DNA from 3 places in the Bacillus sp. MN7755 genome. Region 2 is predicted to be linked to each of the others. Evidence: predicted binding sites of a transcription regulator. Region 2 holds the regulator's gene; each other region holds the start of a gene.
What was found. The regulator LexA, encoded in region 2, represses DNA repair genes until DNA is damaged. The targets are predictions, from matches to a motif close to CGAACATATGTTCG.

Region 1 (7,708 bases), on a different contig from region 2:
TTTCTGATGATAGAGATTCAATATTGGTATTAAACTTATTATAAAAACTCTCTTATAATGTAATTAGAAAGAACATGCATGTTCCAATACGATTATTGGAGTGGTTCAAAGTGGAACAAACACTTGTTATACAAAAGAAGAAGGGCTTTGGATTTTCGCAAGGGATTGGGATTACACTATTAATCGCAATTGCGGCGAAATATTTAGCAGAGCTGCCATTTTTAAATATTATGGGACAATTAGTAATTGCTATTCTAATGGGGATGGTTTGGCGTGCGGCAATTGGAGTCCCCCATGATGCGATTGCAGGGACGAACTTTGCGAGTAAGAAGTTGCTTCGCTTTGGGATCATCTTACTTGGAATGCGATTAAACCTTGTTGATATTGCGAAGGCGGGGCCAAAAGTATTGGTCATCGCAGCGGTTGTTATTACATTTACAATTTTCGTTGTATACGGACTAACGAAAGTATTTAAAGTAGAAAAGAAACTTGGCATTTTAACAGCGTGCGGAACAGCAATTTGCGGCGCGGCTGCGGTCGTGGCAATTGCGCCGCAAGTGAAAGCGAAGGATGATGAAACGGCAGTTGGTGCCGCAATTATTGCTATTTTAGGTACGATATTTACGCTTATTTACACGTTATTATATCCAGTGCTTGGCCTATCCCCATACGGATACGGAGTGTTCTCAGGGGCGACATTGCATGAAATTGCTCACGTAATTGCGGCTGCGGCGCCAGGAGGAAGTACGGCTGTAGATATCGCAGTTATCGTGAAACTAACGCGCGTCGCAATGCTTGTTCCAGTAGCGATTTTAATCGGATTATGGTTTGGTAAGAGTGAAGGTAGCGAGGAAAAAAGATCGTGGCGTGACCTTCCAATTCCTTGGTTCATCTTCGGATTTTTAGCGATGAGTGCGGTGCATTCGCTTGGCGTAATTCCAGAAGTTGTTGCGGGATATATTGTAGTCATCGCTTATATGCTTATCGCAATGGCGATGGCGGGGCTTGGTTTAAATGTAGAGTTTAAAACGTTCCGTAAGTTAGGAAGCAAAGCATTTGTGGCGGGGCTTATCGGCTCGGTTTGCTTATCGGTTCTTGGATACGTTCTTGTATGGGGATTAGGATTTATGTAAGTAGGACGAAGAAGCTGTTCCAAAAGATATTTTGGGGCAGCTTCTTTCTTATGCTTATATTGCTACGGATGTCGGTATTTGTCGGTAAGTCGATATATTTGGAAAATCGCCTATATAAACGGAGTTGCGCTGATATATTAAAAAAATCGCTGATATAAATTGAATTACTCTTGTACTTGGTTAGAGAAAATATTCAGTGAAACATTTTTCTGAAATTTGTAAAGATATCTTTACTTGTAACTGGAAAATATTTATAATTTAAGTAAAGATATCTTTACTTTTGAAGGTGGAGCCTATGGGTGTGAAAAATAAAATTAAAGAATTAAGAAAGCAACATCATATAACACAAGTGGAAATGGCAAAGGCGATGCAAGTGACGCGGCAGACAATCGTGGCGATTGAAAACCATCATTACAATCCGAGTCTAGAATTATCCCTAAAAATCGCCAAATATTTTGGAGTGAAGGTGGAAGAAATATTTACGCTAGAGTAAGGGGAGAGAAAATGAACGATGCTAGAAAGTTGTATGTCGGTACGTTTTTTGGATTGCTGTTGGGAGACATTGTCGTTTGTATTATGAATCCAGCTATACCAATTTTACCGCTCGTAGTGAGTAACGTTTTAGCAATTGTATTTTTGACAGTGTATATGTATTACAAAAAGCGTAAGTACAAAAAAGAAGAACTCCCTGATATAGATGAGCGAGTAAATGAAAATATAAAAAAGCATGTAAACGTCTCATTTGTATTCGCATTTCTGTTCCTTATTGTTTATATTGTTGCGAGTAAAGCAATAGGCAGGGCTGTTATACCTGTGCAAGAGATACTTATAATATGTAGTTCCTTATTTGCAGGTAGTCTCATCATAGGAGTTATGGTAGGAAAACGAGCATAGCGATAGGAGGAATGAAAAAATGCAGGATGAGTTTGAGAGATTCCAGTCAGATAAAGCGTTTAAATATGTAGGATTATTTTTTACGATTAGTTTAGCTGTGTGGAGTTTGTACAATTTAATAGTTTACGGAAGTGCTGGTATGCCGTTTGTGTTATTTGTACTAGGGCAGTTTGTTTATTTCTTTGTGAACTATTGGCCGAAATGGAAATATAGAAATAGTAAAGAGGCTGATCGTGTATAAGTTTGGTATCGCCTGAGTAAGGGATAAATAGAAAAAGGGGAACTGGGATGGGATTACCGGTATTATGTGTTGCTACGGCTATTTTTGCTTTGTTTTGGGGAATGCAGAACTTCTCTCGTAATCCAGTGCCAAGTATTTGTATTATGATTGGTACTGTAAGTTTATCGTATTATTTATTACTATCAGCCCATTATCATAAAACAGCAACGAGTGTTGTTGTTGGAGCACTTATTTTATTTTGTGGTCGTGCTGTACAAAAGGGGTTATTTCCGTAAAAGCTGTTTATACAAAGAGTATAAACAGCTTTTTGTATTTTTTTTACAAAACACTTGAAAGTTACGTAACGTCATCTTTTATAATGAAGTGGAAGAGGTGATGGCAGTGATTTCAATACAACAATTGACGAGAGAAACAGGAGTTACGGTACGTACATTACGTTATTATGATCAAATAGATTTATTGAAGCCGAGTGGGAAAACAGAGGGTGGACATCGGTTATATAGTGAAGCTGACGTCATTCGTTTGCAGCAAATTTTATTTTTAAAGGAAATGGGATTTTCGTTAAAAGAAACTGCGAATATGTTAGTAAAAGGTGAGCTGAATTTAAAGGATTCTCTTGAAAAACAACTTCGATTTGTACAGGAAGAACAAAAGAAATTTAATCAAATGGAGCGTGTTTTACAAGCAGTTGTTTATTCGGTGGACGTGGAGGGAGAACTTGATTGGAAAGTTATGTTTGAATTGATTCAGCTTTCGAAACAGTCTCCTCGTATACGTGAAATATTCCAAAATGAAGTGTTTTCAAAGGAAGAACAAAAATTGCTTCACAATTTGCCAAATATGAGTGAGGAAGATCCGAATGTTTTAGAGTGGGTAGATTTGTTAAAGCAATTACGTACTTTTATGAAAGATGGTAAAGAAGCTGCTAGTAATGAGGTACAAGAGGCAACGAAGAAATTAATGCAGAAATGTTTAGAGATGGCTAATGGTGACGAAGCATTTTTAGATAAGTTATGGGAAGTTAGAAAATCGAAGGAAGCTTCACAGAAAATGAGCATGTATCCAATCGAAGAAGAACTTTTACTATATATGGATGAAGCTTTTCGTATTTATGATGAAAAGGAGAGGGATAAATGAGTATACTCGCAGAATATCGTTGGTATTTTTTAATTGGGGCAGAAATTGTATTTTGGTTATCGGCTATCGGTTTCTTTTTACTGCGTTACGGATTTCGTTTGAAAAAGGCGAGTTTTATTATGGGGATTGTGCTACTCGTAAATGAAGTGTTTATTTTAACTTTAGGAGTAGTGGATTACTATCAAACAGGAAAGTTCTCTAACTTTCAAATCATTACTGTAATTATTTTATTGTATGCGGTCTTCTACGGGAAAAAGGATTTGAAGAAACTTGATATATTTGTACAAAAATTATTTGCGAAATGGCGGAATGAACCGGCGCCTATTATTGAAGAACAAGTAGAATTAACAGGCATGGCCTATGCGAAGCAGGAAATGAAAAATTGGGTAGTGCATCTTAGTTTATTTGTGATTGTTCATATTTTCTTTTTCTTCTTATATGGGTTTGTACCGTTTGAACAATGGGGTAATTGGTTAGAAACGGGGATTGTTTTAAATAAAGCAGCGAGTCGTGTTAGCCAAGTTTGGGCAATTATACTTTTAGTGGATACAGTTATTTCATTTTCATATGTGATTTTTCCGAAGAAGGAGAAAGGAAAAGAAAAGAAAAGCTCCTTTCATAGTTGAAAGGAGCTTTTGGGTATACAAATAATTTTTATAGGAGAGGATGACAATAGGAAAAAGAACCAGTTTTATATGTCTATTTCTCTTTAGTTTAGTAGCATGCTCGCAACCTAACACTACAATTGATAAGAAGAATGATGTCATTGTAAAGGGAGCAGGAATTTCCAATCTAGATAAATTCGAGCAATTCGTTTTAAATGTGGAACAAGGGGAAGTTGATAAAATAAGAATTGTACATTACACACATGAAGGGGATCCGATTTTTCAAACGTTAGAGCATAGTGAGAAAGATATACTTTATGTGGTAGATAATAGACAAGACCAATTTGCTGGTGAGAATAAAGGGTTACATAAAGATAGTTGTAAAAGTATTGTTAAAGACCAGCATGAATTAGAAATCACTTATAGGCTAATAGATTGTACGAATGAAGATAGAAGCAATGGGTATGACTTATTATATGTACCTAAAAAATAGAGTTAGTAGAGGAAGGAAGTATGTACTCCTTCCTTTTTCTGTGTATATAATGTCGAAAACTTTACCGAATATCTGTTCGTTTTTTTAGGTTTTTTATGGGCATTCGTGGTAAAATAATAATACAGATTTTTATGAGGAGGTCGGTTTTTCCTTGGAACATCAATTTGAAATTATCTCAGCGTATTCCCCGCAAGGTGATCAGCCGGTAGCTATAGAGAAGCTTGTAGAGGGAATTAATAGTGGAAAGAAAAAGCAAGTGTTGCTTGGTGCGACAGGAACGGGTAAGACATTTACAATTTCAAATGTCATTAAAGAAGTGCAGAAGCCAACACTTGTTATGGCTCATAATAAAACGTTAGCAGGGCAGTTATATAGTGAGTTGAAAGACTTTTTTCCGAATAATGCAGTTGAATATTTTGTTAGTTATTACGATTATTATCAGCCAGAAGCGTATGTGCCGCAAACAGATACTTTTATTGAAAAAGATGCGCAGATTAATGATGAAATTGATAAATTGCGTCACTCAGCAACGTCTGCATTATTTGAACGGGATGATGTAATTATCGTTGCAAGTGTTTCGTGTATATATGGCTTAGGTTCTCCAGAAGAATACCGTGAGTTAGTTGTTTCACTTCGAGTTGGTATGGAAAAGGACCGCAATCAATTGCTTCGTGAACTAGTTGATGTGCAGTATGGACGTAATGATATTGATTTCAAGCGTGGTACATTCCGTGTGCGCGGAGATGTAGTTGAAATCTTCCCAGCATCACTTGATGAGCATTGTATTCGAATTGAGTTTTTCGGCGATGAAATTGATCGTATTCGCGAAGTAAATGCGTTAACAGGTGAAGTATTAGCAGAACGTGATCATGTAGCAATCTTCCCAGCATCTCACTTCGTTACACGTGAAGAAAAGATGAAGGTCGCTATTGAAAATATAGAAAAAGAATTAGAAGAACGTTTAAAGGAATTAAATGATAATGGCAAGTTGTTAGAAGCGCAGCGTATAGAGCAACGTACACGTTATGATTTAGAAATGATGCGCGAGATGGGCTTTTGTTCAGGGATTGAAAACTATTCCCGCCATTTAACACTTCGTCCAGCCGGTGCAACGCCGTATACGTTATTAGACTATTTCCCAAAAGATTTCTTAATCGTTATGGATGAGTCGCACGTATCAGTGCCACAAGTAAGAGCGATGTATAACGGGGACCAAGCACGTAAGCAAGTGCTTGTGGATCATGGATTCCGTCTGCCATCAGCTTTAGATAATAGACCGCTCACATTTGATGAGTTTGAAGAGAAAACGAATCAAGTTATTTACGTTTCAGCAACGCCAGGACCGTATGAGTTAGAGCAGTCGCCAGAAGTAATAGAACAAATTATTCGTCCAACAGGGCTTTTAGATCCACCAATCGATATACGACCAATTGAAGGGCAAATTGACGATTTATTAGGAGAGATTCAAGATCGCATTGCAAAAAATGAACGTGTATTGATTACGACTTTAACGAAAAAAATGTCAGAGGATTTAACGGATTACTTAAAAGATGTAGGAATTAAAGTGAACTATCTTCACTCTGAAATTAAAACATTAGAACGTATTGAAATTATCCGTGACCTTCGCCTTGGTAAGTTTGATGTACTTGTCGGTATTAACTTATTACGGGAAGGATTAGATATTCCAGAAGTATCACTTGTAGCTATTTTAGATGCTGATAAGGAAGGGTTCTTGCGTTCAGAGCGTTCATTAATTCAAACAATTGGTCGTGCGGCACGTAATGAAAACGGTCGCGTTATTATGTACGCAGATCGTATAACAAGATCGATGGGAATTGCGATTGAAGAAACGCAACGTCGTCGTACTATACAAGAAGCTTACAATGAAGAGCATGGTATTACGCCGAAAACGATTCAAAAAGGCGTGCGTGATGTAATCCGTGCAACGACAGCTGCTGAAGAGCCGGAAACATATGAAGCAACGCCAGCTAAGAAGATGACGAAAAAAGAGCGTGAAAAGACAATTGCGAAGATGGAAGCAGAAATGAAAGAAGCAGCAAAAGCGTTAGACTTCGAGCGTGCAGCTGAATTAAGAGATTTATTATTAGAATTAAAAGCGGAAGGGTGAACAGAGTGAGTAAGAGCAAGGATTTTATTGTTGTAAAAGGTGCTAGAGCACATAACTTAAAAAATATAGATGTAACCATTCCGAGAAATCAGCTTGTCGTTGTAACGGGATTGTCTGGTTCGGGGAAATCATCATTAGCATTTGATACGATTTATGCAGAAGGACAGCGCAGATACGTAGAATCGTTATCTGCGTATGCACGCCAGTTTTTAGGGCAAATGGATAAACCGGATGTAGATACGATTGAAGGATTGTCACCAGCGATTTCGATTGATCAAAAAACGACGAGTCGTAATCCGCGTTCAACTGTTGGAACGGTAACCGAGATTTATGATTACTTACGTTTATTATTTGCGCGAATTGGTACGCCAATTTGTCCGAATCATGGCATTGAAATTACGTCACAAACAGTAGAACAGATGGTAGACCGTGTCCTTGAATATCCTGAACGTACGAAATTACAAGTGTTAGCTCCTATCGTTTCTGGGCGTAAAGGTGCACATGTGAAAGTGCTGGAAGATATTAAGAAGCAAGGATATGTTCGTGTACGTGTTGATGGTGAAATGCTTGATGTATCAGAAGATATTGCGTTAGATAAAAACAAAAAGCATTCCATTGAAGTTGTAATTGATCGTATTGTTGTAAAAGAAGGAATCGCAAGCCGTCTTGCTGATTCACTTGAAAGTGCATTAAAGCTTGGTGGGGGCCGCGTGTTAATCGATGTTATGGGAGAAGAGGAACTTCTATTTAGTGAACATCATGCTTGTCCGCATTGTGGTTTTTCAATTGGAGAATTAGAGCCGCGTATGTTCTCATTCAATAGTCCATTCGGGGCATGTCCGTCTTGTGATGGACTTGGCTCAAAACTAGAGGTGGATTTAGAACTTGTTATTCCGAACTGGGATTTATCATTAAATGAGCATGCGATTGCGCCTTGGGAACCGACAAATTCACAATATTACCCACAGCTTTTACAGTCTGTCTGTAATCATTACGGTGTTGATATGGATATGCCTGTGAAAGATATACCGAAAGATTTATTTGATAAAGTGTTGTACGGAAGCGGTGAAGAGAAAG
Region 2 (7,708 bases):
TGTCCTCCTGATAATTCATCAGCTCGCGCATATGCTTTTTCTAAAATATTTACCCTTTTTAACGATTGAAAGGCAAGCTCCAAATCCTCCTTTGGAAATAGACCTAACGTTGTACGCAATGTCGAATGATACCCAACACGGCCAGCTAATACGTTCTTCAATACCGTTGATCTCTTTACAAGGTTAAAACTTTGAAAAATCATACCAATATCCCGGCGCATGCGGCGTAATCCTTTTCCATTCGCAGCAGTAATAGACTCACCTTCAATCATGATTTCGCCTTCTGTAATCTCATGAAGACGATTTACCGATCTGAGAAGTGTGGACTTTCCAGCCCCGGACAGCCCCACCATTACAACAAATTCACCTTTTTCAATTTTCAAGTTTATATTATTCAATCCTTTTGTACCATTCGGATATACTTTGGAAACATTTCGAAACTCTATCACACATCTTACCTACCTTCTATGAATTCAAAACGGCAAACTAACTGAAAACATACCTTTCCAGTTAGCTGCCATTTCCATATGTATTATTGCGTTTTTACTTTCTTCCCATATTCACGAACGATATCAAATTTACTATCATCAGATTTAACATATCCTTCATGTGAATATACTTCTTTTATGATTTTGTGACCTTCCTCATTCTTTCCTATTTCAATGAAAGCATCCTGTAATTTCTTGCTCCACTCTTCATCTAAATCAGAGCGTACCGAAATCGTATCGTTTGGAATTTTCTCCGTAAATTTCACTATTTTCGTTTGATCGAATATATTCGGATAATCTTTTTTTACAATATTACGAGCATCTTGGAATACAACAGCTGCATCTACATCACCATTTAAAAGAGCAATAAGCGACTGATCGTGACCTTTTAATGTAACAGGTTTCACATCTTTTAACGGATCAACACCCTCTTTTAATAGTACAGCCGCAGGCCATACATATCCCGCTGATGACGTTACATCTTGATAACCAATTTTTTTACCTTTTAAATCTTTTACACTATTAATATTTGAATCTTTCTTAACAACAAACTCAGATTTATAAAAGTCTACTAAATCCTTTGTAGGAGCTCCCGTTTCATCGTCCACTCCAAAACGTTGTGCTTGTAAAATTACGTTTGCAGCCTTTTTCTCATGCGCTAGCACATAAGCTGTTGGGGGTAAAAATCCTACATCTACTTGCTTAGATGCCATCGCTTCTACAATTGTATTGTAATTCGTTGAAATACTAACTTTTACTGGAATATTTAATTTATCACTTAATAGCTTTTCCAATGGTTTTGCCTTCGCCTCTAACGTATCTGCATTTTGAGAAGGAACAAATTGAACATTTAAAGTCTTCGGTACATACCCTTTTTTCGTATCTGCATTTTTACTTGCGCTTGATTCCTTCGTTCCACAGCCACTTAATAATCCCGCTGCTAGTACAACTGTTGTGCTCATTGCAAAAACTTTTTTCAACATGTTAATGCCTCCATTTTTCATTGTTATAAAATAACCTTTCATAAACATGAAGAAATATATCACACATTTTTACAAATAATTGATTATTTACAGAATCTTTACACATTCTATACACTCACATTAAAATTCTCTTCATATATTTGATATGCTTAATTTGTAGATAACAATAGAAAAGGTGAATAATATTGAATCCAAATCAAATTGTAACTTTAAACATCCTATTAACAAGTGATATACATGGTACTGTTTATCCAATTCACTACCAAGATAATTCTCAATCGGAAATTGGTTTAGCTAAAGTTTCTACTCTTATAAAAAAAGAACGTTCCGAAAATACAAACGTTCTTTTAATTGATAACGGTGACTTCATACAAGGAACACCATTTACTTACCATTACGCTACATACGAAAAAGATAAGGAAAATCCAATGTCTTTATTAGCGAACTATTTACGTTATGATGCTGCAGTTATCGGGAATCATGAATTTAATTATGGAATGGATGTATTAAACAATGCTATTTCTACTGCAAACTTCCCGTATCTATCAGCAAATATTTTAAATAAAAACAGTAAAGAACCTTATTTCGGGAAACCATATATAATAAAACACATTGAATCAAATATAAAAATTGCTATTTTAGGGGTGACAACGCATTACATTCCCAATTGGGAACAACCCCATCACATTAAAGACTTACAATTTGAAGATGCATTAGAAACTACAAAAAATTGGGTTTCTTACATTCGCGAACATGAGAAACCAGATTTACTAGTCGTAGCGTATCATGGGGGATTTGAACGCGATTTACAAACCGGGGTACCGACTGAAGTTTTAACAGGTGAAAACCAAGGATATGCAATGTGCCATGAAATTGAAGGCATAGATATTTTACTAACAGGCCACCAACACCGTGAAATTGCTCAAGCCGCAATAAATGGTGTAACAGTTTTACAAACCGGATGCAATGGACACTTCATTGGAAAAGTAACAATAACATTAGAAAAAACAAAACAAAAATGGGTAAAAAAAGAGAGTTGTTCACAATTATTGCCCGTGCGAGGAATTGCGACGGACCAGGATATTCTTTCCTTGGTTACCGATTATGAAGAAAAAACACAAAATTGGCTCGATCAACCTATTGGACTAATCTATGGGGACATGCGAATTTCAGATGCTATGCAAACTCGTTTGCAAGACCATCCTTTTATTGAATTCATAAATAAAATACAGATGGATATAGCTAATGTTTCCATTTCTTGTACAAGCTTATTCCATAATACATCTCCAGGTTTCCCTAATCGTGTAACAATGCGTGACATCGTTTCTAATTATATTTATCCAAATACATTAAAAGTACTTAGAATAACTGGAGCGGATATAAAAGATGCTCTCGAACTCTCTGCTTCTTATTTCATATTAAAAGCAGATGGAACCATCATCGTAAACCCTAGCTACATAGAACCAAAACCGCAACACTATAATTACGATATGTGGGAAGGAATTTCGTACGTATTAAACATTTCCAAACCAATTGGCGAGAGAGTAGAATCTTTACAGTATAAAGGCACTCCTCTTAATATGGATGAAGAATATGACGTCGTTATGAATAGTTATCGTGCAAGCGGCGGAGGGAACTTCTTTATGTTTCAAAAAAAGCCTGTAATAAAAGACATACCAACAGATATGTCTGAACTTATTGCTGACTATATATTGAAGCACAAAAAAATAGAAGCAACAATCAATAACAACTGGAAAGTTATTAACTAACGAATATAATAAATAAAAAAAGATGGGCTTTGCCCATCTTTTAGTTTAATTTTGCATTATCTTGCTCTTTTAAAGCTTTTAATTTCGCCGGTGTAACATCAGTACCTTGTTCGTTAACGACTTTAATTCCTTTAAGTTCGTTTAACATATTTTGACGAAATCCTTTTAAATATTGTTCACGTAGCGATTGACGCTCACGTTGTTCTTCTTCAGTTAAACCTTCAGCTTTTGCTTTTTTCGCTAAGAAGTTAATGCGTTCAACGAGTTCGTGACTAAGCATCTCGAATCCCCCTTCTAATCAAAACTGATTATTATCATACAATAGTTACTCTTCTTTATCAAGCAATTGCTTTGTATACTCTACATATCTACGATGTACCGTCGCTTTTGAAACATTATGACCAAAGCCGCGAAGCGTTGCTGCAATTTCTTCGAAAGTAAGTTCATTCTTGCGCAAACGCACAATTTCCTCAATCGGCACTTCTTTCTTCTCTCGTCCTACGCTTAAATGACGATTCTTTAAATTATTTTCTGGGCGATAGCCCTTTTCTACCGCGCGTTGCATACCACGTTTAATTTTCAAATTATGAATCTTTCTTTGATACTCTTCAACAATACCAATAATATCTAATACCATCGAATCCGAATCCGACAATTGTAATTCTCCATTATGCGTATGCGTGTATACTTTTATTCCCTCTTTATGTAAACAGTGCATTAATGCAATCTTTGCATTTCCCCTACCAAGGCGCGTTTCATCTTGTATGAGTAGCACATCAATTTGTTCGTCTCGAATTGTATCTAGCACTTCTAATATTCCATCACGTTCAATTGTATAACCACTAGCCTGCTCTTCAATCACCTTAGTAACATTCATTTGATAGCGCTCCGCTAAATGCAATAATTCATCTTTTTGACGTAATAATGATGTTTCTTGCGCTTCTTTTGTTGTACTCACACGTGCATAAATAATTGCATTCATTATGAACCCCTCTTTCTCACTATTATTTCCCTTCAGTGTAACATAAATTCGCCTTTTGTTCGAACTTATGTTTGTAGAATGTTTTTTCACATGTTATACTTATTAATAAGAAAAATGAAAGAAAACGAGGTGTTAGAAAACATGGAAAAGTTAACGAAACGCCAGCAAGACATTCTCGACTTTATTAAGCTAAAAGTACAAGAAAAAGGATATCCACCTTCCGTACGTGAAATCGGTCAAGCAGTCGGCCTCGCTTCTAGTTCTACAGTGCACGGACATTTATCAAGATTAGAAGAAAAAGGATACATTCGACGCGATCCAACAAAACCACGAGCAATCGAAATTTTAGGTGATGACCGAATGGATACAGAAACACAATCTGTTATTCAAGTTCCAATCATCGGAAAAGTTACTGCTGGATTACCAATTACAGCAGTTGAAAGTGTAGAAGATCACTTCCCACTTCCAGCTAGCATTGTTGCTGGAGCAGATCAAGTGTTTATGTTACGCATTTCTGGAGATAGTATGATTGAAGCTGGTATTTTCGATGGAGATCTAGTTGTTGTTCGCCAACAACAGTCTGCATATAATGGTGAAATTGTAGTCGCTTTAACAGAAGATAACGAGGCAACTGTTAAACGTTTCTATAAAGAAAAAGACCATTTCCGTCTACAACCGGAAAACTCTTCATTAGAACCTATCATTTTAAAACAAGTGTCAGTTATCGGTAAAGTAATTGGCGTATATCGTGATTTACATTAAGAATATAAAAGAAGATAATTACCTTATTTATATACGGTAATTATCTTCTTTTTGTATTTTGATAGATTTTCATACATTCTATTTCTTATGAACGCGTTTCAATCGTCACATCTCCCGCAGCAGTTTTACCGCTAATCTTTGTACTCCCATTACCAATTGTTACGTTTTTATTTTCTTCATTAAAAATTGTTACATCTCCCGCAGCACTTTGCCCGGTGATTACAGCATCTTGTGGTTTTTCCGATAAAACAATATCTACATCTCCCGCAGTTGAACTTGCTTCTAGATTATACTTAGAATCATGATCTAGAATATTTATTTCCCCACTGGTCGTTTTTGCAGTCACTTTCCCTATTACTTTTTTAAAGTTCAGCTCACCAGCTTTTGTAGATCCCTCCACATTCTTAGCCGTTACACGTTTCAAATCCACTTCACCAGCAAGTGTCTCAACACTTACACGGTCACTTTTCACATCACTTATTTCGATTTGTCCAGCAGATGAATTTACTTTTACATCTTGGTAAGAGCGTTCAGGCACAAGGAGAGTCAATGTAGACGTTTGAAACCTAAAATCGTAAAAGGAAAAATCAAATGAAGCACCTTTTTCTCTTTCCCCAATGATTTTTAATGTGTCACCATCTTCAGCAATACGAACCTCTTGTTTACGTGTATCTCCTGATTGCTTTACATAAAAAGAAGAGTCAGGCGATTTTTGGACAACAATATCCCCAGCATCTAACTTAACTTCTATATTTTTTAGTGTTTCGTTTTTGATTATATCTTCTTTGTTTCCTTTTTCTGCAGTTTGTACTGCTTTTTTATATGTTTGTGAAATCCCAATTACTCCAATAATGATACAAGCGATTGCTACTAACAATATTTTTTTCATCATCTACTCCCCTTTTATCATTTTGAAGTTCCATATTACATAACGTACGCATAGCCTTTTAAACCACTTCGTACTATAATAAGCGATAATACATAACAACAAACCTACGCCAACAAACGTTATACTAACGAATAAATCCAACCATATAAAAGTACCCATAAATACTTTTCCAATAACGAAAAATGGTGTTACTACACTAGCAATTCCACCGACCCAAAAGGAAGATATAAAAGCGATAATTGCAACTAACGGGCCTAACACAATAATAAAATTAAATAAACTAAGTCCAATCGCTGCCATGACAGCTCTTGTCACATTTGAAGTTGATGGGTCTTTTTTCATTTCATCGAAGCGATACATCGCAAGTAATTCTTTTGCAATTACTTTCGGAGAGCCAAGCCCCTTTATTATTTCCGATTCAGTTTTCCCCTCTTCTATCCCAAACTGAAAATGCTCTTCATAATCAAATAAAATATCTTTCCGCTCTTCGTCCGGTAAATTTCTAAGATGACTTGATAATTCTTTAAGAAACTGTTCTTTACTCATCCCATTCCACCCCTTCAATAATTTCTTGTACGCCTTTTGCAAAATCACGCCACTCTGTTACTAACAAATTCAGTTGCGTTTCCCCTTGCTCAGTTAGTTGATAATATTTACGAGGCGGCCCCTCCGTAGATTCTTTTAAATATGTTTGAAAATATCCTTCTTTCGTTAAACGACGTAATAAAGGGTACACTGACCCTTCCGATATTAAAAATTTATTTGAGATTTGCTGAACAAGTTCATAACCGTAGCAATCCTTACGTTTCACAAGTGCCAAAACACACAGTTCTAACACACCTTTTTTAAACTGAACGTTCAAGGATAGTCCCCCTTTCTCATTTCAGTACTGTTCAATACACGGTACCTTTCTTATCCATAATATACCACTTAGTACTATTTATTGCAAGGTACTGTATGTTCCAATACTTAATTTTAGCATTACATACATCCGCATCATGACACACTGAGCACAGCATACTATTACAATTTTCACATTTATATTCATAGCTAGCGCGCTTTTTAAATAATCCCCCTGATTTTTCCAGGCATTTTGCGAGCACTTTTTTCAGGCATTTCACTAACCTCTATGTTTTCTACAAATAAAAAAAGCCCTGATACCGTAGTATCAAGGCCTTTTAGCTCTTAGTATAGAGACATATATTGATCGCGTTCCCATTGGTGAACTTGCGTTCTAAATATATCCTCTAAATTCATCAAGTTTTAGATTGCGCCAAAAACGTTGATCTATCAAGGTTTTACAAAAGTGATGTTTCATACTGATTCATCACTTTTTTTAATTTTGTGGGTGAATTGTGGGTGAGATTGTGGGTGCCCCCACAAAATGAAACAAACCTAAATAGCTTAGGCTTGTTTCATTTTTTTATCTGTTCTTTCCTATTTAAAATAACCTCTCAAAAATCCGTTAAAGTTCAATATTTTTTCACAATTGAACAAAGCAAGATGTTGTCATCATCTTGCTTTGTTTATTTTTCTATTTTACTGCTTAGTAATTATTTATTTCTTTAATAACTGATGGGGGTAATTTTCTTATTTATTAAATTCCTGTACCATGTTCTGAATATGAAATAATATTTTCTTGTTTCAGTGTAGGTGCTGCACTTTTTTCAATACTAGGACTATTTAAACCAAACGATAATACTGCAATACCGATTAAACCCATTAATGTAATTTTAATCTTTTTCATTTTAAACGCCCCTTTTCTTTTAATAAAGTTCTCGCTTCATGACCTAAATGATAATACTCACACGCCTTTTCCTTTGCACCCACATTAT
Region 3 (7,708 bases), on a different contig from region 2:
GCATAATTTGTCCATCTTCGACTTGAATCGGCTTTTTCGTATCGTTATCAGAAATGACGTGACCAAGTGCCCCATACTTCATAGAATCTGGATGAACAAATGTCATTGTTCCGATTCCAGCTGCCGAATCACGAATATATAAACCAATACGATAAGACGATTCTCCACTGTCTTTTTGTGGTGTTAACTTAGTGCGGATATGTTTTCCATCTCTTAACAAAACAAGATTAAGTGGTTCACCTGTTTCACCACTATTATGAATAAATGGTGCTACATCACTCATTCTTTCAATTGTTTTACCATTAATTTCAGTAATCATATCTCCAATTTGTACACCAGCTGTTTCACCAGGAGATACTTTCCCTTTTTCAGTTTGAATTAAATGATGGCCTACAACAAGTACCCCTTTTGTGTTTAACTTCACACCAATTGATTGTCCACCTGGAATAACTTTGAAATCTTTTAATACTTTCACATTTACTTTTTTCACTGGAAAACCAGCAAGTTGAAACACCATATCTGCTTCACCATTTTGATGAGAATTTACCATAAGTCCTTGTTTTTGTTCATTTGAACTTACTGTAAACACATGACGATCTGTTGATGCAGCTTTAAATACTGGTAATGAAGCTATTTCTGATTGTTGTCCTTCAAAAACAACAAGTTGCTTTGGGGATGAAATAAACGTCCGAAGCGGTTTAAAACACCCTATAAAAACTAAAGAAACAAGGAGAAAAATACCTATTATTTTGCGAAATCTTTCTAATTTCAATTTGTTCACTCTCCTCGCTCCTACCCCACATTCAGCCTCTTGGCTTCACTTTTTAATCTCTCCTTGCAGTGCTTTATTTATAACCGGAAGAATTAAGAAATCATCATTTGAGAAAAAAAGCTATCCATTACTGGATAGCCTCTGCTGTCTGTTTAAAATGATGCGCTTGCGTAAGTAATTCTTTCGCATGTTCTGTCGTTAAATCTGTAATTTCCACACCCGAAATCATTCGAGCTATTTCTGTTACTTTATCCTCCATAGTTAAAACGGTAACTGACGTAATTGTTCGATCATTCGCTACTTGTTTTCGAATAAATAAATGCGAATCCGCCATTGAAGCTACTTGAGGTAAGTGCGTAATACAAAGTACTTGCGAGTTTACTGATACTCGATAAATTTTTTCTGCAATAGCCTGTGCGACCCGACCACTTACACCCGTATCCACTTCATCAAAAATAACAGATGCAACACCTTGATGCTTAGAAAAAATGCTTTTTAAAGCTAAAATAATACGAGATAGCTCTCCGCCAGAAGCGACTTTTGAAAGTGGTTTTAGCGGCTCACCTGGATTTGTTGAAATATAAAATTCCACATGATCGTAGCCATCCGCCGTAAGTCTTACCGGCGCTCCCTCCACAAGAGGCTCTTCAGCATTTCCTTCTCGCTTCATAATTCTCACTTCAAATTTTGTTTTTTCCATGTATAATTCTTTTAATTCCTGATGAATGGCATTTGTAAGATGCTCTGCAAGCTCATGACGCATATTACTTAACAACGTTGCTTCTTTCAGAATAACACTTTCTAATTCCTTTAACTGCTTCTTCGTCGTTTCAATATGAACGTCTTTATTTTCAATCGTAAAAATTTCTTGTTCAATTTTATCAGCATACGCTAAAATCTCTTCTACAGTATTTCCATATTTTCTCTTTAGCATACGAATTTCATTTAAACGCGTTTCAATTTCGTCTAAACGATTCGGATCATATTCCATCATATCGAGCTTTTCTCTCAGTTGATACGCAACTTCTTCTAATAAGTAATAGCTATTTGCAATGGAATCATGATTTTCTTGATACATTTCATCTAAATGTGTAATACTCTCCATTTGTCCCATTGCGCTTCGCACATTGTCTAATCCTTGTCCATCAGCGCTTAACGAACGATATGCATCGCCTAATGCTTTGTAAATTTTTTCGAAATTAGAAATTTGCAATCGTTCTTCAGTTAAGTCATTTTCTTCATCCATCTTTAAATCCGCCTTACGGATTTCTTCATGCTGAAATTGAATTAAATCTAAGCGATGTGCCATTTGTTGTTCATTTTCACTTAATGATTTTAACTGTTTTTTCAACTTCTCATAATCAGCGTATACGTTTCGATATATATCCAATTGTTTAACGATACGATCTCCATCAAAATGATCGAGCATAAATAGATGACGCTCTTCATTCATTAAATCTTGCGTTTCATGCTGCCCATGAATATCAACAAGTGTTTTTCCAATTTCTTTTAATACACTAAGAGTAACCAGTTTCCCATTTACACGACATACACTCTTTCCGTTTGCAGCGATATCACGCTTCAAAATAATCATGCCGTCTTCAATTTCTATATCCAACTCTTCTGCCTTTTCAATACATGGATGCTTATCATCTTCTACATAAAATAGCCCCTCTATCTCAGCTTTTTCTGTTCCATATCGAACAAATTCCGCTGAACCACGGCCACCTACAAGTAAACTAATCGCATCGATAATAATCGATTTCCCGGCTCCTGTTTCACCACTTAAAACCGTTAATCCTTTTTGAAAAGAAATATTTAATGCCTCAATAATAGCAAAGTTTCTAATCGATAATTCCGATAACAATGCCCCATTCACCTCGTTATAAACTAATCCCCTATTAAGGGCTTTTCTCAGTTATTTATTCAAATAGTCATACTATATGTTTGTATGTATAAATTACTTTTCTAACCGCTCCATTGTACCAAACATTTGTTTTACGGGTCAATCCACCTATTTTCTAATTTTATTCAAAGAAAATATTATATTACAATTAAGAATTCACGTTTTTAACCCATAAAAATATCCTGTTCACTTTCCACTTTACAGAGGAAAGCAAACAAGATTTTTTTGTTACAGCATATTTAAGAAACGATCAGAGACAACACCTGTATCTTCAGGTGTACGGCAAATAATTAAGCAAGTATCATCACCACAGATGGTTCCGATGATCTCATCCCACTCTAAATGATCAATAAGTGCCCCAAGTGAATGAGCGTTACCAGGCAATGTTTTTAGCACAAGCATATGTCCTGCCGTGTCTAATTTTACAAATGAATCCACTAGATTGCGTTTTAATTTTTGTAACGGGTTAAATCGTTGATCTGCTGGCAAGCTATATTTATAGCGACCATCATGTAATGGCACTTTCACTAAGTGCAGTTCTTTAATATCGCGAGATACTGTTGCTTGCGTTACATTAAATCCCTCATTACGTAAAATATCAACTAATTCATCTTGTGTTTCAATTTCTTTGTTCGCAATAATTTCCCTGATTTTAATATGGCGCTGACCTTTATTCATACATTTGCACCTCACACTATCTCTTACCATAGTTTAAACATTGGTATACTTCACTTATTTATGTTAACTTATAATTCGTTACTTGTACACAATTGTTTTTACAATCATTATACAATTACAACAAAAAGAGGAACAACATATGTTATTCCCCTTTCCCTTTTTGTTTTAGGACATCATGCGCCTCTGTAACTACTTGCTCAACAGAAACTGGAGAATGATTTTCGCCATTCTCACGTTCACCATGCCATTTCAGATGGATTAAAAATTCAATATTACCATCCCCACCCGTAATTGGTGAGAATGTTAAACCTTCTACGTCGTATCCTTCTTTTAAAGCAAAGTCGACAATCATTTCCACGACAGCCTCATGTACTTTTCGATCCCGAACGATACCTTTTTTCCCAACTTGCTCTCTTCCAGCTTCAAACTGTGGTTTAATTAACGCTGCTACATCCCCATTCGGCATAAGCATTGTTTTTAAAACTGGCAATATAAGCTTTAACGATATAAATGAAACATCGATACTAGCAAATTGCGGTAAACCACGTTCTAAGTCTGCTGGTGTTACGTAACGGAAGTTTGTTCGTTCCATTACGACAACACGCTCATCTTGACGTAATTTCCACGCAAGTTGATTATATCCTACATCTAATGCATAAGATAATTTCGCTCCATTTTGAAGCGCACAATCTGTAAAGCCACCAGTTGATGAACCAATATCTATCATAACTTTATCTTGTAAATCCAGATGAAATGTCTCTAATGCCTTTTCAAGTTTATAACCACCACGGCTTACATACGGCATAACTTGTCCCTTCACCGTAATCTCTGTATCTTGTGGGATTTTCTCTCCTGGTTTATCAAGTCTCATCTCATTCGCATATACAAGTCCGGCCATAATGGCGCGTTTTGCTTTCTCACGTGTTTCTATAAGTCCTCGCTCTACTAATAGTACGTCTACTCTTTCTTTTTTTGCACTCATTTGTTACGCCCTTTTTTGTTTTGATGGAATCATTGTATGAATACGGTCTACAACAGCATCTGTCGTTAAACCAATTTCTTCTAATAATTTTGTTACACTACCGTGCTCTATGAAACGGTCTGGAATACCCATTCGTTCAATTAACGCCCTATGGTACCCGTTCTCAGACGCAAATTCAACTACTCCCGTTCCAAAACCACCGATTAAGCACGCTTCTTCAATCGTTAAAATCGGTATATTTTTTCCTAAGAGATCATGTAAATATGCTTCATCCATCGGTTTAATAAAGCGAGCATTCACTACTTTCACTGAAACTCCAGCCTTTTCAAGACGCTCAGCTGCTTCCATTGCCATTGGTATCGTCGTACCAAATGTTAAAATAGCCGCTTGTGTACCTTCTTTTAACGTTTCCCATGAACCGATTGGAATCGCCTTTAATTCTTCATCCATATGAACACCAAGTCCATTACCACGCGCATAACGTAATGCGATTGGCCCATCTTCATATTGCATCGCCGTATATACTAAATGTTGCCCTTCATTTTCATCTTTTGGCATCATAAGTACCATATTCGGCAAGTGGCGTAAGAATGAGATGTCAAATACGCCTTGATGCGTTTCACCATCTGCTCCTACTAAACCAGAACGATCGATTCCGATGAAAACATTTAAATTTTGGCGGCATATATCATGAACAACTTGGTCATATGCTCTTTGTAAAAATGTTGAATAAATCGCTAAGAATGGCTTCATACCTTGCGTTGCCATACCCGCTGCCATTGTTGTAGCATGCTGTTCTGCAATACCTACATCAATCATACGATCCGGGAATTCTTTTTGGAATTTCTCAAGTTTTGATCCAACAGGCATTGCAGGTGTAATTGCAACGATACGCTCGTCCGTTCTTGCTAGCTTAAGTACTGTTTCACTAACAACAGCACTCCATGCCGGTGCAACTTCTTTCGGTTTAACGAAGTCACCTGATTCAATTTTATAAGGTCCAGTTCCATGCCAAGTTCCAATAACATCACTCTCAGCTGGTTTATAACCTTTTCCTTTTTTCGTAATAACATGAACAAGCACTGGGCCTTTTGTTTTCTTTGCATATTGCAACGTTTCGAATAGCTTTTCATAATCGTGCCCATCGACTGGGCCTAAATATGTAAAGCCTAATTCTTCGAAAAAGACACCGGATACTAGTAAATATTTAAGACTGTCTTTTATTTTCTCTGCTGTCGCAGCAACTTTCCCACCGACTGCTGGGATTTTCTTCAATATATACTCTAGTTCGTCTTTTACCCAATGGTATTTTCCTGCGGTACGTAGACGTCCAAGCACATTGTGAAGCGCACCAACGTTTGGTGCAATTGACATTTCATTGTCATTCAAAATAACAGTCATGTCTGTTTTCTCATGTCCAATATGGTTCAATGCCTCTAAAGCCATTCCGCCTGTTAAAGCACCATCTCCAATGATTGGTATAACATATTCTTTCGTTTTCTTTAAATCACGTGCTAGAGCCATTCCCATTGCAGCAGATAATGATGTCGAGCTATGACCAGTTTCCCATACATCGTGCTCACTCTCGCAACGTTTTGGGAAACCACATAGACCTTGATATTGCCTTAATGTGCCGAATTCTTTTGCACGTCCTGTTAAAATTTTATGTACATAGGATTGATGTCCTACGTCCCATAAAAATTTATCTTTCGGACTATCAAATAATTTATGCAGAGCAATTGTGAGTTCTACTACACCTAAATTAGGTGCAATATGTCCACCTGTTTGAGAGAGCTCTTCAATTAAAAACTTACGAATATCCTCACTCAATCCCTCTAGTTCACTGATAGACATATCTTTCAAAAAACTAGGGTTTTGAATTTGCGTTAGATCCACATGGATCACTCACTTTCATTTCATAATCTGTCAACATGTCAAATATTATAAAAAACATTTACACAAAACAAGAAATTCTCTTTTTTTATGTTTCACCTTGTCCTGCTATTAACCAGTCTATTGCGCACTAATCCTATTATAAACCATATTTCTTGAGGCGATGAAAAAAATAGCCGCTAACACGAAGTGATAACGGCAATGTAATCTACATATATTTTTGCCAATAACAAGAAAAGAAAAACCTTTTCCTACATTTATATCATAAAATGATGAATGACTCAACAAATGAAAACGCTGTTATATTAGTTATTACGTTTTGCAATCAAATCGCAAATAGATAGTAAATATTCATCTTGTAATTGCAAGGAACCAATAGCATCTTTTGCTTTTGCAATTGTTTCTTCTAAAATGTCCTTTGCTCTATCTACAGTAAATAATGTCGTATATGTGCTCTTTTCGTTGGAAACATCACTACCAATCGGTTTTCCAATCGCTTCTTCGGTTCCTTCTACATCTAAAATATCATCTCGAATTTGAAAAGCTAGGCCGATATATTTTGCAAACGTAAGTAACTTTTCTTCCTGTTCTTCTGTGGCATCAGAAAGTATCGATCCTGCAAGTACAGCGAATTCAAGTAGTTTCCCGGTCTTATGTTTATGAATATACTCCAACTCATCAAGCGTAAGCTGTTTCCCTTCAGCTTCCATATCTGCCACTTGTCCGCCAACCATTCCTTCTGGCCCTGCGGCTTTTGCAAGCTCAAGTACAAGTCTTACTTTTTTCTCAGCAGAGATTTCCTTTTGTTCATATGCCATAATAACTTGAAAAGCATACGTCAATAAACCATCACCTGCTAAAACTGCCATCGCTTCACCAAATACTTTATGATTTGTGGGCTTCCCTCTTCTTAAATCATCATCATCCATACAAGGTAAATCATCATGAACTAACGAGTATGTATGTATCATTTCAAGAGCACAAGCTGCACCTACTCCAAGATTTCTTTCTTTCCCAAACGCTTGTAATGTTGCAAATACAAGTAACGGGCGGAGACGCTTCCCACCCGCTTCCAAAGAATATGCCATCGCTTCACGAAGTACATTTGGACATTGTAATTCATTTGCATAGCTTACAAGCTTCTCTTCTACAAAAGTTTTACTTTCTTTCAAAAAAGTATCAAAAGCAATTGTCACTATGCTTCATCTCCTAAAGCAGTAAACGGTTCAAGCTGTCCATCTTCCCCAAGAATAACTGCCATTTGTTCTTGTACGTTCTTCAACTTCTCATCACAAAGCTTAGATAATTCCATACCCTCTTTAAAATAAGAAATCGCTTCTTCTAGAGGTACGTCACCTTGCTCTAGCTTAGAAACGAGATGCTCAAGTTGCGAAATTGCCTCTTCAAAGCTTAATTTATTTTCCATTATTCAATTCACGCTCCTCTATGCCTGATACGCTACAATCTAGTATTCCAT

Region 1: uvrB (excinuclease ABC subunit B) is a predicted target of LexA. The motif match lies at 4,569-4,582, and genes of this name have one in related genera.
Region 3: recN (DNA repair protein RecN) is a predicted target of LexA. The motif match lies at 2,759-2,772, and genes of this name have one in related genera.

Annotation. Positions count from the first base shown of each region.
Region 1 covers NZ_BTRL01000001.1:233,022-240,729, reverse strand. Annotated here, with positions in the region: gene ACYVEC_RS01315 (YeiH family protein) at 111-1,133, shown strand; gene ACYVEC_RS01310 (helix-turn-helix transcriptional regulator) at 1,429-1,626, shown strand; gene ACYVEC_RS01305 (hypothetical protein) at 1,638-2,027, shown strand; gene ACYVEC_RS01300 (hypothetical protein) at 2,047-2,268, shown strand; gene ACYVEC_RS01295 (hypothetical protein) at 2,316-2,543, shown strand; gene ACYVEC_RS01290 (MerR family transcriptional regulator) at 2,644-3,405, shown strand; gene ACYVEC_RS01285 (hypothetical protein) at 3,402-4,031, shown strand; gene ACYVEC_RS01280 (DUF4362 domain-containing protein) at 4,072-4,503, shown strand; gene uvrB (excinuclease ABC subunit B) at 4,655-6,631, shown strand; gene uvrA (excinuclease ABC subunit UvrA) at 6,637-7,708, shown strand, end outside.
Region 2 covers NZ_BTRL01000007.1:21,575-29,282, reverse strand. Annotated here, with positions in the region: gene phnC (phosphonate ABC transporter ATP-binding protein) at 1-449, opposite strand, end outside; gene ACYVEC_RS05365 (phosphate/phosphite/phosphonate ABC transporter substrate-binding protein) at 533-1,471, opposite strand; gene ACYVEC_RS05360 (bifunctional metallophosphatase/5'-nucleotidase) at 1,657-3,240, shown strand; gene ACYVEC_RS05355 (DUF896 domain-containing protein) at 3,281-3,520, opposite strand; gene ACYVEC_RS05350 (YneB family resolvase-like protein) at 3,566-4,222, opposite strand; gene lexA (transcriptional repressor LexA) at 4,364-4,984, shown strand; gene ACYVEC_RS05340 (DUF4097 family beta strand repeat-containing protein) at 5,070-5,876, opposite strand; gene ACYVEC_RS05335 (DUF1700 domain-containing protein) at 5,877-6,419, opposite strand; gene ACYVEC_RS05330 (PadR family transcriptional regulator) at 6,412-6,735, opposite strand; gene ACYVEC_RS05325 (Phr family secreted Rap phosphatase inhibitor) at 7,471-7,620, opposite strand; gene ACYVEC_RS05320 (response regulator aspartate phosphatase) at 7,617-7,708, opposite strand, start outside.
Region 3 covers NZ_BTRL01000012.1:502,960-510,667, forward strand. Annotated here, with positions in the region: gene spoIVB (SpoIVB peptidase) at 1-781, opposite strand, end outside; gene recN (DNA repair protein RecN) at 900-2,639, opposite strand; gene argR (arginine repressor ArgR) at 2,907-3,356, opposite strand; gene ACYVEC_RS14780 (TlyA family RNA methyltransferase) at 3,499-4,338, opposite strand; gene dxs (1-deoxy-D-xylulose-5-phosphate synthase) at 4,342-6,234, opposite strand; gene ispA ((2E,6E)-farnesyl diphosphate synthase) at 6,537-7,427, opposite strand; gene xseB (exodeoxyribonuclease VII small subunit) at 7,427-7,657, opposite strand; gene xseA (exodeoxyribonuclease VII large subunit) at 7,647-7,708, opposite strand, start outside.